2 regions of the Aestuariimicrobium sp. T2.26MG-19.2B genome follow, and region 1 is predicted to be linked to the other one. Evidence: riboswitches for the same ligand, from Rfam matches in the RefSeq annotation. Region 1 holds a riboswitch; the other holds the start of a gene.
What was found. Region 1 has a riboswitch for FMN ahead of ribD (bifunctional diaminohydroxyphosphoribosylaminopyrimidine deaminase/5-amino-6-(5-phosphoribosylamino)uracil reductase RibD). Riboswitches for the same ligand answer to the same signal wherever they lie in the genome.
Positions count from the first base shown of each region.

Region 2: linked by a shared signal. The riboswitch ahead of pnuC (nicotinamide riboside transporter PnuC) and the one ahead of ribD (bifunctional diaminohydroxyphosphoribosylaminopyrimidine deaminase/5-amino-6-(5-phosphoribosylamino)uracil reductase RibD) in region 1 are both predicted to bind FMN.

Region 1 is NZ_CATNLW010000001.1:1,059,390-1,063,838, forward strand. It holds gene QQZ11_RS04675 (YciE/YciF ferroxidase family protein) at 1-163, shown strand, start outside; gene QQZ11_RS04680 (MFS transporter) at 289-1,470, opposite strand; FMN riboswitch at 1,587-1,714, shown strand; gene ribD (bifunctional diaminohydroxyphosphoribosylaminopyrimidine deaminase/5-amino-6-(5-phosphoribosylamino)uracil reductase RibD) at 1,888-2,892, shown strand; gene QQZ11_RS04690 (riboflavin synthase) at 2,945-3,553, shown strand; gene ribA (GTP cyclohydrolase II) at 3,550-4,449, shown strand, end outside.
Region 2 is NZ_CATNLW010000001.1:20,171-24,619, reverse strand. It holds gene mshC (cysteine--1-D-myo-inosityl 2-amino-2-deoxy-alpha-D-glucopyranoside ligase) at 333-1,589, shown strand; FMN riboswitch at 1,719-1,854, shown strand; gene pnuC (nicotinamide riboside transporter PnuC) at 1,931-2,644, shown strand; gene QQZ11_RS00105 (phosphoribosyl-ATP diphosphatase) at 2,712-2,978, shown strand; gene hisG (ATP phosphoribosyltransferase) at 2,987-3,856, shown strand; gene QQZ11_RS00095 (PH domain-containing protein) at 3,868-4,338, shown strand; gene QQZ11_RS00090 (GtrA family protein) at 4,365-4,449, opposite strand, start outside.

The DNA of each region.
Region 1 (4,449 bases):
CTACGGGACGCTGCGACGCTGGGCGAAGATGCTCACGATCGGCAACGCCTACGACTTGCTGACGCAGTCGCTGGAGGAGGAGTCCGCCACCGACGAGGCACTGACCAAGCTGGCTGACACCGAGGCGAACGCCAAGGCCGCCCAGGTCAAGAAGACTTCCTGAGCCATGATCGGGCGCCGGTCCCCCTCGGGGATCGGCGCCTGGTCGTGTCTGGACATGGAGCCCCCAGCCATTCCGAACTCGTGGACGACGCCCATCTGCTGAGCTGCGAAGAGGGCCGGAATCGCCTAGCTGGCCATGCTCGGCCGACGCCCCACCAACCACGGCACGGCGGCCCCGGCCAACACTCCCGCGGTGATGGCAAACGCCCACCCGAACCCGAACGACTGCGCCACCACCCCGGCCAGCAGCGTTCCGGTGATGGCCCCGAGGTCCTGGGCCATCGAGTAGGTCGACAGGGCCTGCCCGCCACTGCGCTGGGTGCCGATGATGTCGGCGAGCAGGGCTTGGCTCGAGGGCACGATGAAGGCCGCGCCCACGCCCGCCACCGCCGACAGTGCGAGGAACACCCACAGGGTGGCCGACCAGCCGAAGAACACTGTCACGAGGGACGAGAACAGTAGCCCCACCACCAGCAGGGGCACTCGTCCGACCCGATCGGCCAGACGACCGGTGACCTGCTGCGCCACCGCGTTGCCGGCGGCGAACAAGGTCAACGCGATACCCGCCCCGGGCACACCGATGGCGGGCACGGCGGCCGCCATCAGCGGCAGCAACGCCACCCGCACACCGAAGTTGGCCCAACCATTGGCCGCACCGGTCAGCAACAACGGCCGGTAGCCGGGGCTGGCCAGCGCCTCGGCAAAAGTCATCCGACGGCGCTCGTCCGCCGCTCCCACCGCTCCCGGGTCGCGGCGCATGAAGACCAGGACGAAGACGAGCGCAAGCGCCACCAGCGTCGCGTAGATGAAGAACGGCACCCGCAGACCCAGACCTGACAGGGCCGAACCCACGATCGGGCCGGCGATGTTGCCCAGCAGGAAGGACGACCCGTACAGGGACGAGGTTCTCCCCCGCTGCTCCGGGGGCGCCAACCGCACCAACAGCCCCATCGACGAGACGGTGAACATCACCGATCCGATGCCGCCCAACCCGCGGAACAGCAGCAACGACCAGTAGTCGGAGGCGAACCCGCACAGGGCCGTCGACACGATCACCACGCCCAGCCCCACGAGGTAGGTGCGCCGTTCACCGAAACGGTTGATGAGCCACCCACCTGCCGGGGCGAACACGAGCCTGACCAGCGCGAACACGCTCACGATGGCAGAGGCGGCCGCGATGCCGACGTCGAAGGACTTCGCGAACTGAGGCAGTACCGGGGCGACGATGCCGAACCCGATGGCGATCAGGAACGCCGATCCCACCAGCACCCACAGTTCGGGTGCCATGGGCTGGCGGTCTGGTTTCACCTCTGCAGCCTAGTCAGCGGCGCCGACAGTCCCGCCCTGCTCGACCGACGGGGGCAGCCTGGACCGGACCGGCATCGTCCACCCGCGTCGCGAGTGGTACTTTCGACGTGAATGAACCACATTCTCCGGGGTCAGTGAAACTCTGAGCCGGCGGTGACAGTCCGCGACCCGGCTCCTTCGGGAGCCGGTTGACCTGGTGGAACTCCGGGACCGACGGTGAAAGTCCGGATGGGAGGAGATGTGGCGACTCCTTCGCGCGCCCCCTGAGGGCGTCTCGTGGGGGCCGCCTGTCGCTGCGCGCCATCACCCCGGTCCGTCATCCGGGGAGGACAGAGCGTGCCCACCGCACCAGACCCGCAGGCGTCCGAGCCCGTCGGCAGCCGTGAGTCCGTCACGACGCCGGACGAGCACCGGGCCATGCTCCGAGCCATCGAACTGGCCGCCCTGGGTCCCGAGCACGACCCGAACCCTCGGGTCGGCTGCGTCATCCTGGCACCCGACGGCACCGTCCTGGCTGAGGGTTTCCACCGGGGTGCCGGCACCCCGCACGCCGAGGCCGCCGCCCTGGCCGATCTACGCGCCAGGGGTCACAGCGCCCGGGGAGCCACCGCCGTCGTCACGCTCGAACCGTGCCGTCACACCGGGCGCACCGGCGCCTGCTCCGTCGCCCTGCTCGCCGCCGGGATCGTCCGCGTCGTGTACGCAGTGGACGATCCGGGGGCTGCCTCCGGTGGTGGCGGCGAGGCCCTGAGAGGTGCCGGAATCGACGTCGTCCCGGGGCTCCAGGCCGATCGAGCCTCCGCGCTGATCGCCGACTGGCTGCAGACGATTCCGAGCGAACCAGAACCTTCGGGTGTTCCACGGGTCATCCTCAAGACCGCGGCCACCCTGGACGGCCGCATCGCCGCCGCTGACGGCAGCAGCCAATGGATCACCGGCCGCCAGGCCCGTGCCCACGCCCACGCCGTCCGTGCCCACACCGACGCCCTCGTGGTCGGAACCGGCACGGTGCTGGCCGACAATCCCTCACTCACCGCCCGGCCTTGGGGGGTCGAGAGCCCTCACCAGCCGCTACGGGTCGTGGTGGGGCATCGTCCGATTCCGGTGGGAGCCGCCGTCGACCGCGGCGACGGGCGACTGGTCCGGGTCCGCAGCCACGACCCCCAGCAGGTGCTCGACGAGTTGCTATCCCGAGGCGTCAGGCACGTCGTCGTCGAGGGCGGACCCACGCTCGCGACGGCCTTCCTGCGTGCCGGCATCGTCAACGAGATCCACGCCTACCTCGCGCCCCTGTTGCTCGGGTCGGGACGGTCCGTGGTCGACGACCTGGGCACGACCACCCTGGGCGACGCCCACCGCTGGCACACCCGATCCATCGAGCGACTCGGCGACGACGTTCTCGTGGTCGCCACCGCCGACTGACTCCCACCCACCGAACCGCACCCTCGTGCGGACCCACCACCAGGAAGAAGCCATGTTCACAGGAATCATCGAAGAGATCGGCACCCTCGCCTCGGTCGAGCCACTGCCCGGGGGCGAGACGCGGCTTCGCCTGCAGGGCCCGCTCGTCGTCTCGGACGCACATCTGGGCGACTCCATCGCCGTCGCCGGCGTGTGCCTCACCGTCGTCGACCTTCCCGGGGACGGCACCTTCGCCGTCGAGGCGGTTCCCGAAACCCTCAGCCGGACCACCCTGGGCGGGTTGGCGGTGGGCGACCAGGTCAACCTCGAGCGCTCGCTGCGAGCGGACTCCCGCCTCGGCGGTCACATCGTGCAGGGTCACGTCGACGGCGTCGGCACCGTCGTGTCGCGCCATCACGGCGGACGATGGGTCGACCTCGTCTTCGCCCTTCCCCGAGAGTTGGCGCCGCTGGTGGCCGAGAAGGGCGCGATCTGCGTGTCCGGCACCTCCCTGACCGTCACCACGGTGACCGACGACACCTTCGGGGTGTCGCTGATCCCGACCACGCTGGCCGCGACCACTCTCGGCGAGGCGCGGGAGGGCACTGCCGTGAACCTCGAGGTCGACGTGCTGGCCCGGCACGTCGCGCGGCTCCTGCAGACCGGGGAGGGCGTGCGATGAGCACCGATGGCCTGTCGGTGGCTCGTCCCTCACACGACCTGCTCGCCAGGGCACTGGAGGAACTGCGGGCGGGACGGCCCGTGCTGGTGGCCGATTCGACCGACCGCGAGAACGAGGTCGACGTCGTGCTGGCCGCTGAACTGGCGACCCCGGAGTGGGTCGGCTGGACGGTCCGACACACGTCGGGATACCTGTGCGCGCCCATGCCTCCCGAGGTCGCCGACCGGCTCGACCTGCCCCTGATGGTGCCGCGCACCCAGGACAGCCTGCGGACCGCGTACACGATCAGCGTCGATGCTGCCCAGGGAGTGACCACGGGCATCTCCTCCGCCGACCGCGCCCGCACGCTACATGCGCTCGCCGACCCGGCCAGTGGGCCGTCCGACCTGATCCGGCCGGGGCACCTGTTGCCGCTGCGCGCCCTGCCGGGTGGTGTCAGCCAACGCCCCGGGCACACCGAGGCGGCCGTCGAGCTGTGCCGGGCTGCGGGGCTCTCACCCGTGGCGATGATCGCCGAACTCGTGCACGACGCCGGTGAGGTGATGCGGCTGGCCGATGCCCAACCGCTCGCGCGTGAACACGGGCTCGTGGTGATCACCATCGAGCAACTGCTCGAGGCGCTGCCCAGCGTGGAGGTGCCCACCACTGTCGCCCAGCGCGTGACCCACACCGGGAGCGCCCAACTCCCGACCCGGCACGGCGCCTTCACCGTGCACGGCTACCGCGACCATGCCACCGGCGCCGAGCACCTTGCCGTCGTGAGCACCACCCCGCCCGACCCCGACGCGCCGGTGACCGTCAGGGTCCACTCGGAGTGCCTGACCGGCGAGGCGCTCGGTTCGGAACGCTGCGAGTGCGGACCCCAACTGGACGCCGCCCTCGAGCTGATCGCGGAA
Region 2 (4,449 bases), 1.0 Mb from region 1:
GGTCTCCTGGAGAGTCGGAGGTCTGTCAGGCAGAACCCCCGAGGACGAAACGGGTGTGGGCATGCAGCCGTCCATGGGCCATGACGTCCTCCTTCCAGTGGGCCCGCTCCGTGGCGGGATCTCGATGCGCTCACCGTAGGCCCTCGTGTGGTCGTCCCGCATTTGCTTTTTGGTGCGGTCCCCGGGGCGGGGTGGGCAATGACCCTGAACCGGGGGCTCACCGGGCCCCGAGCACAGCTCTGGACCGGGCCTGTTCGCTCCCGGCTGATGCGCCGCGTGGACGGCTGGACGGGCGAGGTGTCGGTGCCGGAGCCACAGCTAGGCTGACCGCCATGCAGGCTTGGACTCGTCCCTTCGTCCCCCGCGTCACGGTCGAGACCGATGACGCCCCCTCGCGACTGAGGGTGCATGACACCGCCCGTGAGGAGCTGGTCGAGGTGGGCCCGGTCGACGGCACGGCTCGCATGTACGTCTGCGGAATCACCCCCTACGACGCCACCCACCTCGGTCATGCGAACACCTACCTGACCTTCGACCTGATGAACCGGGTCTGGCGCGACCTCGGTCTCGCGGTGAACTACACCCAGAACGTCACCGATGTCGACGAACCGCTGCTGGAGCGGGCCGAGCAGACGGGAGTGCGCTGGCAGGACCTCGCCCTCGACCAGACCGACCTGTTCCGCAGTGACATGGAGGCGCTGAGGGTGATCCCGCCTGACCACTACATCGGGGCCGTCGAGTCAGTCCCGTCGGTGCTGGGCTTGCTCGAGTCGATGCTGCCGAGCGGGGCCGTCTACCAGGTCGACGACCCTGAGCACCCGGACTGGTACTTCGACGTGTCGACCGCTCCCGGCTTCGGGTCGATCAGTCACCTCGACCACGACGCACAGCTCAAGAAGTTCGTCGAGATGGGCGGGGACCCCGATCGGGAGGGCAAGCGCAACCCGCTCGACTGTCTGGTCTGGCGCCTCCATCGCAACGGCGAACCCCACTGGGAGTCGACGGCGCTCGGTGAGGGACGACCCGGCTGGCACATCGAGTGCAGCGCCATCGCCCTGGGCCATCTCGGGCCACATTTCGACGTGCAGGGGGGCGGGTCCGACCTCGCCTTCCCCCATCACGAGATGTGCGCCGCCCAGGCGCGGGTCGCCTCCGGCGAACCCCTCGCCGATGCCTTCGTCCACTCCGGCATGGTCGCCCTGGACGGCGAGAAGATGTCGAAGTCGAAGGGCAACCTGGAACTTGTCTCACGCCTGCGCGCGAACGGTGCCGAACCGACCGCCATCCGGGTCGCGCTCCTCGACCACCACTACCGCTCCGACTGGGAGTGGACCGACACCCAACTCGAAGCTTCCGAGCAGCGACTGGCTACTTGGCGTCAGGCAGTGTCGCGGGCGGAAGGTTCCGCGCCGGTCGAGGCGCTCGTCAAGGGCCTTCGGACCAGCCTCCGCGACGACCTCGACGCACCGGCGGCGTTGGTCGTGGTGGACGACTGGGCCCGACGCACGCTGGCCGGTGAGGGTGCCGACGACCCGGAGCAGGCCGTCGCGGCGATCGACGCGCTGCTGGGCGTCTCGTTGACAGCCTGAGCGGAACAGGGCTTCCGGCGCCGGGCCGGTGAATCCCTTGGGGTGGCTGGCCGTCCACCGAGGGAACAAAGTTCGGCGGCATGTCGTTGTGAGTGCCAGAATCCATTGGTCGCCGACAGGCGACGCAGCACAGTGTTCCGGGGTCGGTGAAAGTCCGAGCCGGCGGTGACAGTCCGCGACCCGAGGCCGTTGGGAGACCAACGCCGAGGTTGAACTGGTGGAACTCCAGTACCGACGGTGAAAGTCCGGATGGGAGGAACACGAGGTCAGCTGGCGCGCTCCGCGTGCCTGCCTGTCCTTCTCGCCCCGGTGCATCGCTGCAACCGCGCGAAAGGACACCCATGTTCGACCTCCTCACCCGGTTGCTGGATGCTCAACTCGACCTCGGTCTCGGCAAGCCCATCCTGTGGCGCGAGATCATCGGCAACGGTTTCGGCTTGGCGTCGGCAGTGCTCGGCATGCGCCGCAGGGTCTCCGCCTGGCCGATCGGCATCCTCGGCAACGTCATCCTGTTCACCGTCTTCCTGGGCGGTGTCTTCCACACCCCGCAGAACCTCGACCTGTGGGGGCAGGCCGGACGCCAGGTCTTCTTCCTGATCACCTCGGTCTACGGCTGGATCACCTGGGCCGCCTACCGCCGGCGACACGAGGACGAAGGGGTGGGCGTCCAGCCTCGGTGGGCTGGCAAGTGGGGGCTGCTGCAGCTGGGCGTCGGGGGTGTGGTCATCTTCGTGGCCAGCTTCTACGTGCTCCGGGCACTCGGCTCGTGGGGTCCCGCAGCAGATGCGTGGATCCTGACCGGCAGCATCCTCGCGACCTACGGCATGGCCCGGGGCTGGAACGAGTTCTGGCTGATCTGGATCGCGGTCGACATCGTGGGCGTACCCCTGCTGTGGAAGGCCCAGTACTACCCGAGCGCGCTCATGTACGTCATCTACGGAGCGTTCGTACTCTGGGGGTTCGTCACGTGGCTGCAGGTCCAGCGGCGCAACCGTGCCGTGGAAGCGGACGCAGCGCACGACCAGAGCCCGAGCGGGGTCAGCGTCAGCCTCTGATCCTCGCGGGTCTCGCCACGATGCGCGGGGTGGGGGCACTGTCCCCACCCCGGTAGTCTTGCTCCACGTGAGCAAGTCCTTCGAAGAGCTCTACGCCGAGCTGAGTCACACCGCCGCCACCCGCCCCCAGGGATCGGGCACCGTCCAGCGCCTGGATGCGGGCGTGCATGCCATCGGCAAGAAGGTGGTCGAAGAGGCCGCCGAGGTCTGGATGGCCGCTGAGTACCAGTCCAAGGACGAGGCCGCCGAAGAGATCAGCCAGCTGCTGTACCACCTGCAGGTGATGATGATCGCTCTCGACCTCTCCCTCGAAGACGTCTACAAGCACCTGTGAGGACTGACATGACTGACGAATCGGGTGCGCCGCTGCTGCGGATCGCGGTCCCCAACAAGGGGTCACTGTCCGAGTCCGCGATCCAGATGCTGCGTGAGGCCGGGTATCGCACCCGTGCCGACACCAAGGAACTGGTGCTGCTGGACGAGCAGAACCAGGTGGAGTTCTACTACCTTCGTCCCCGCGACATCGCCGTCTACGTGGGGGAGGGAACCCTCGATCTGGGCATCACCGGACGCGACATGCTGACTGACTCCCGAGCTTCCGCCAACGAGATCATGGGTCTGGGCTTCGGCCGCAGCCGTTTCCGTTTCGCCGCTCCCGGCGGCGCGGACTGGCAGGTGGGTGACCTCGAGGGCACCCGGATCGCGACCTCCTACCCGGGCCTGGTCGAGGCCTACCTGGCCGAGCGTGGAGTGACGGCTCGCCTTATCAAGCTGGACGGGGCGGTCGAGTCGTCGATCCGGTTGGGAGTCGCCGACGCCATCGCAGACGTGGTCGAGACAGGGACGACGCTGCGCAAGGCCGGCCTCGAACTGTTCGGCGAGCCCATCTGCATCTCCGAGGGCATCCTCATCGAGAGGGTCGGGCTCGAACACAACGCACTGGTCGAGCAGGTGCTCCGACGGTTGTCCGGCGTGTTGGTCGCCCGTGACTACGTGCTGGTCGACTACGACGTGGCCGCCGAGCACCTCGACGCGGCCTGTGCCATCACCCCGGGGCTGGAGGGTCCGACCGTTTCGGCCCTGGCCAAGCCGGGATGGAGCGCCGTCCGCTCGTTGGTGCCCAAGGCGCAGGCCCAGCGGTTGATGGACGAACTGTGGCAGGTCGGGGCGCGAGCCATCCTGATCACCGAACTGTCGGCCTGCCGGCTGTGAGGGGTGCCTACGTGAGCGAGCGCCTGCAACCCGGCGAGAAGCGGGTCTTCCGTTCACTTCCCGTGATGCGGACCGCCATCAGCCTGTCGGTGCTGCTGGTCAGTGCCTCGCTGTTCGGTTGGTTCATGCTCGACCCACGCGTGCGAGCGCAGTTCACCGTGCCGCAGATCGCCACCCTGCTGTTCTTCGTGGCGCTGATGGTTGGGCTGATGATGACCGTCGGCCTGTCGTCGGCCGTGGCCACCACGGAGGGTCTGAAGGTACGCAACGTGGTCAGCACCCGTCGCTACGGCTGGGACGAGCTCGAAGGAGTCAGCATCGGGTCAGGCGACGCCTGGGCCTACCTCACCCTGGCTCCTTCCCAGGACCACCCCGAGGGAGAGACCAGCATGCTGCTGGCCATCCAGCGGGCCGAAGGGGTCGAGGCGTCGGTGGAGAGGGTGCGGGAACTCCGCGAACTGATCGAGGCCAACCGCTCCTGACGGTCTCTCGATCGGCGCTCCTGACCTCAATCCTCGGTGTGGTCCGGACCGTTCGGGCCCTGGACATGGCCGAGGGGACGCCGCAGCCTCGCCCGTCCCGAACGCTCCAGA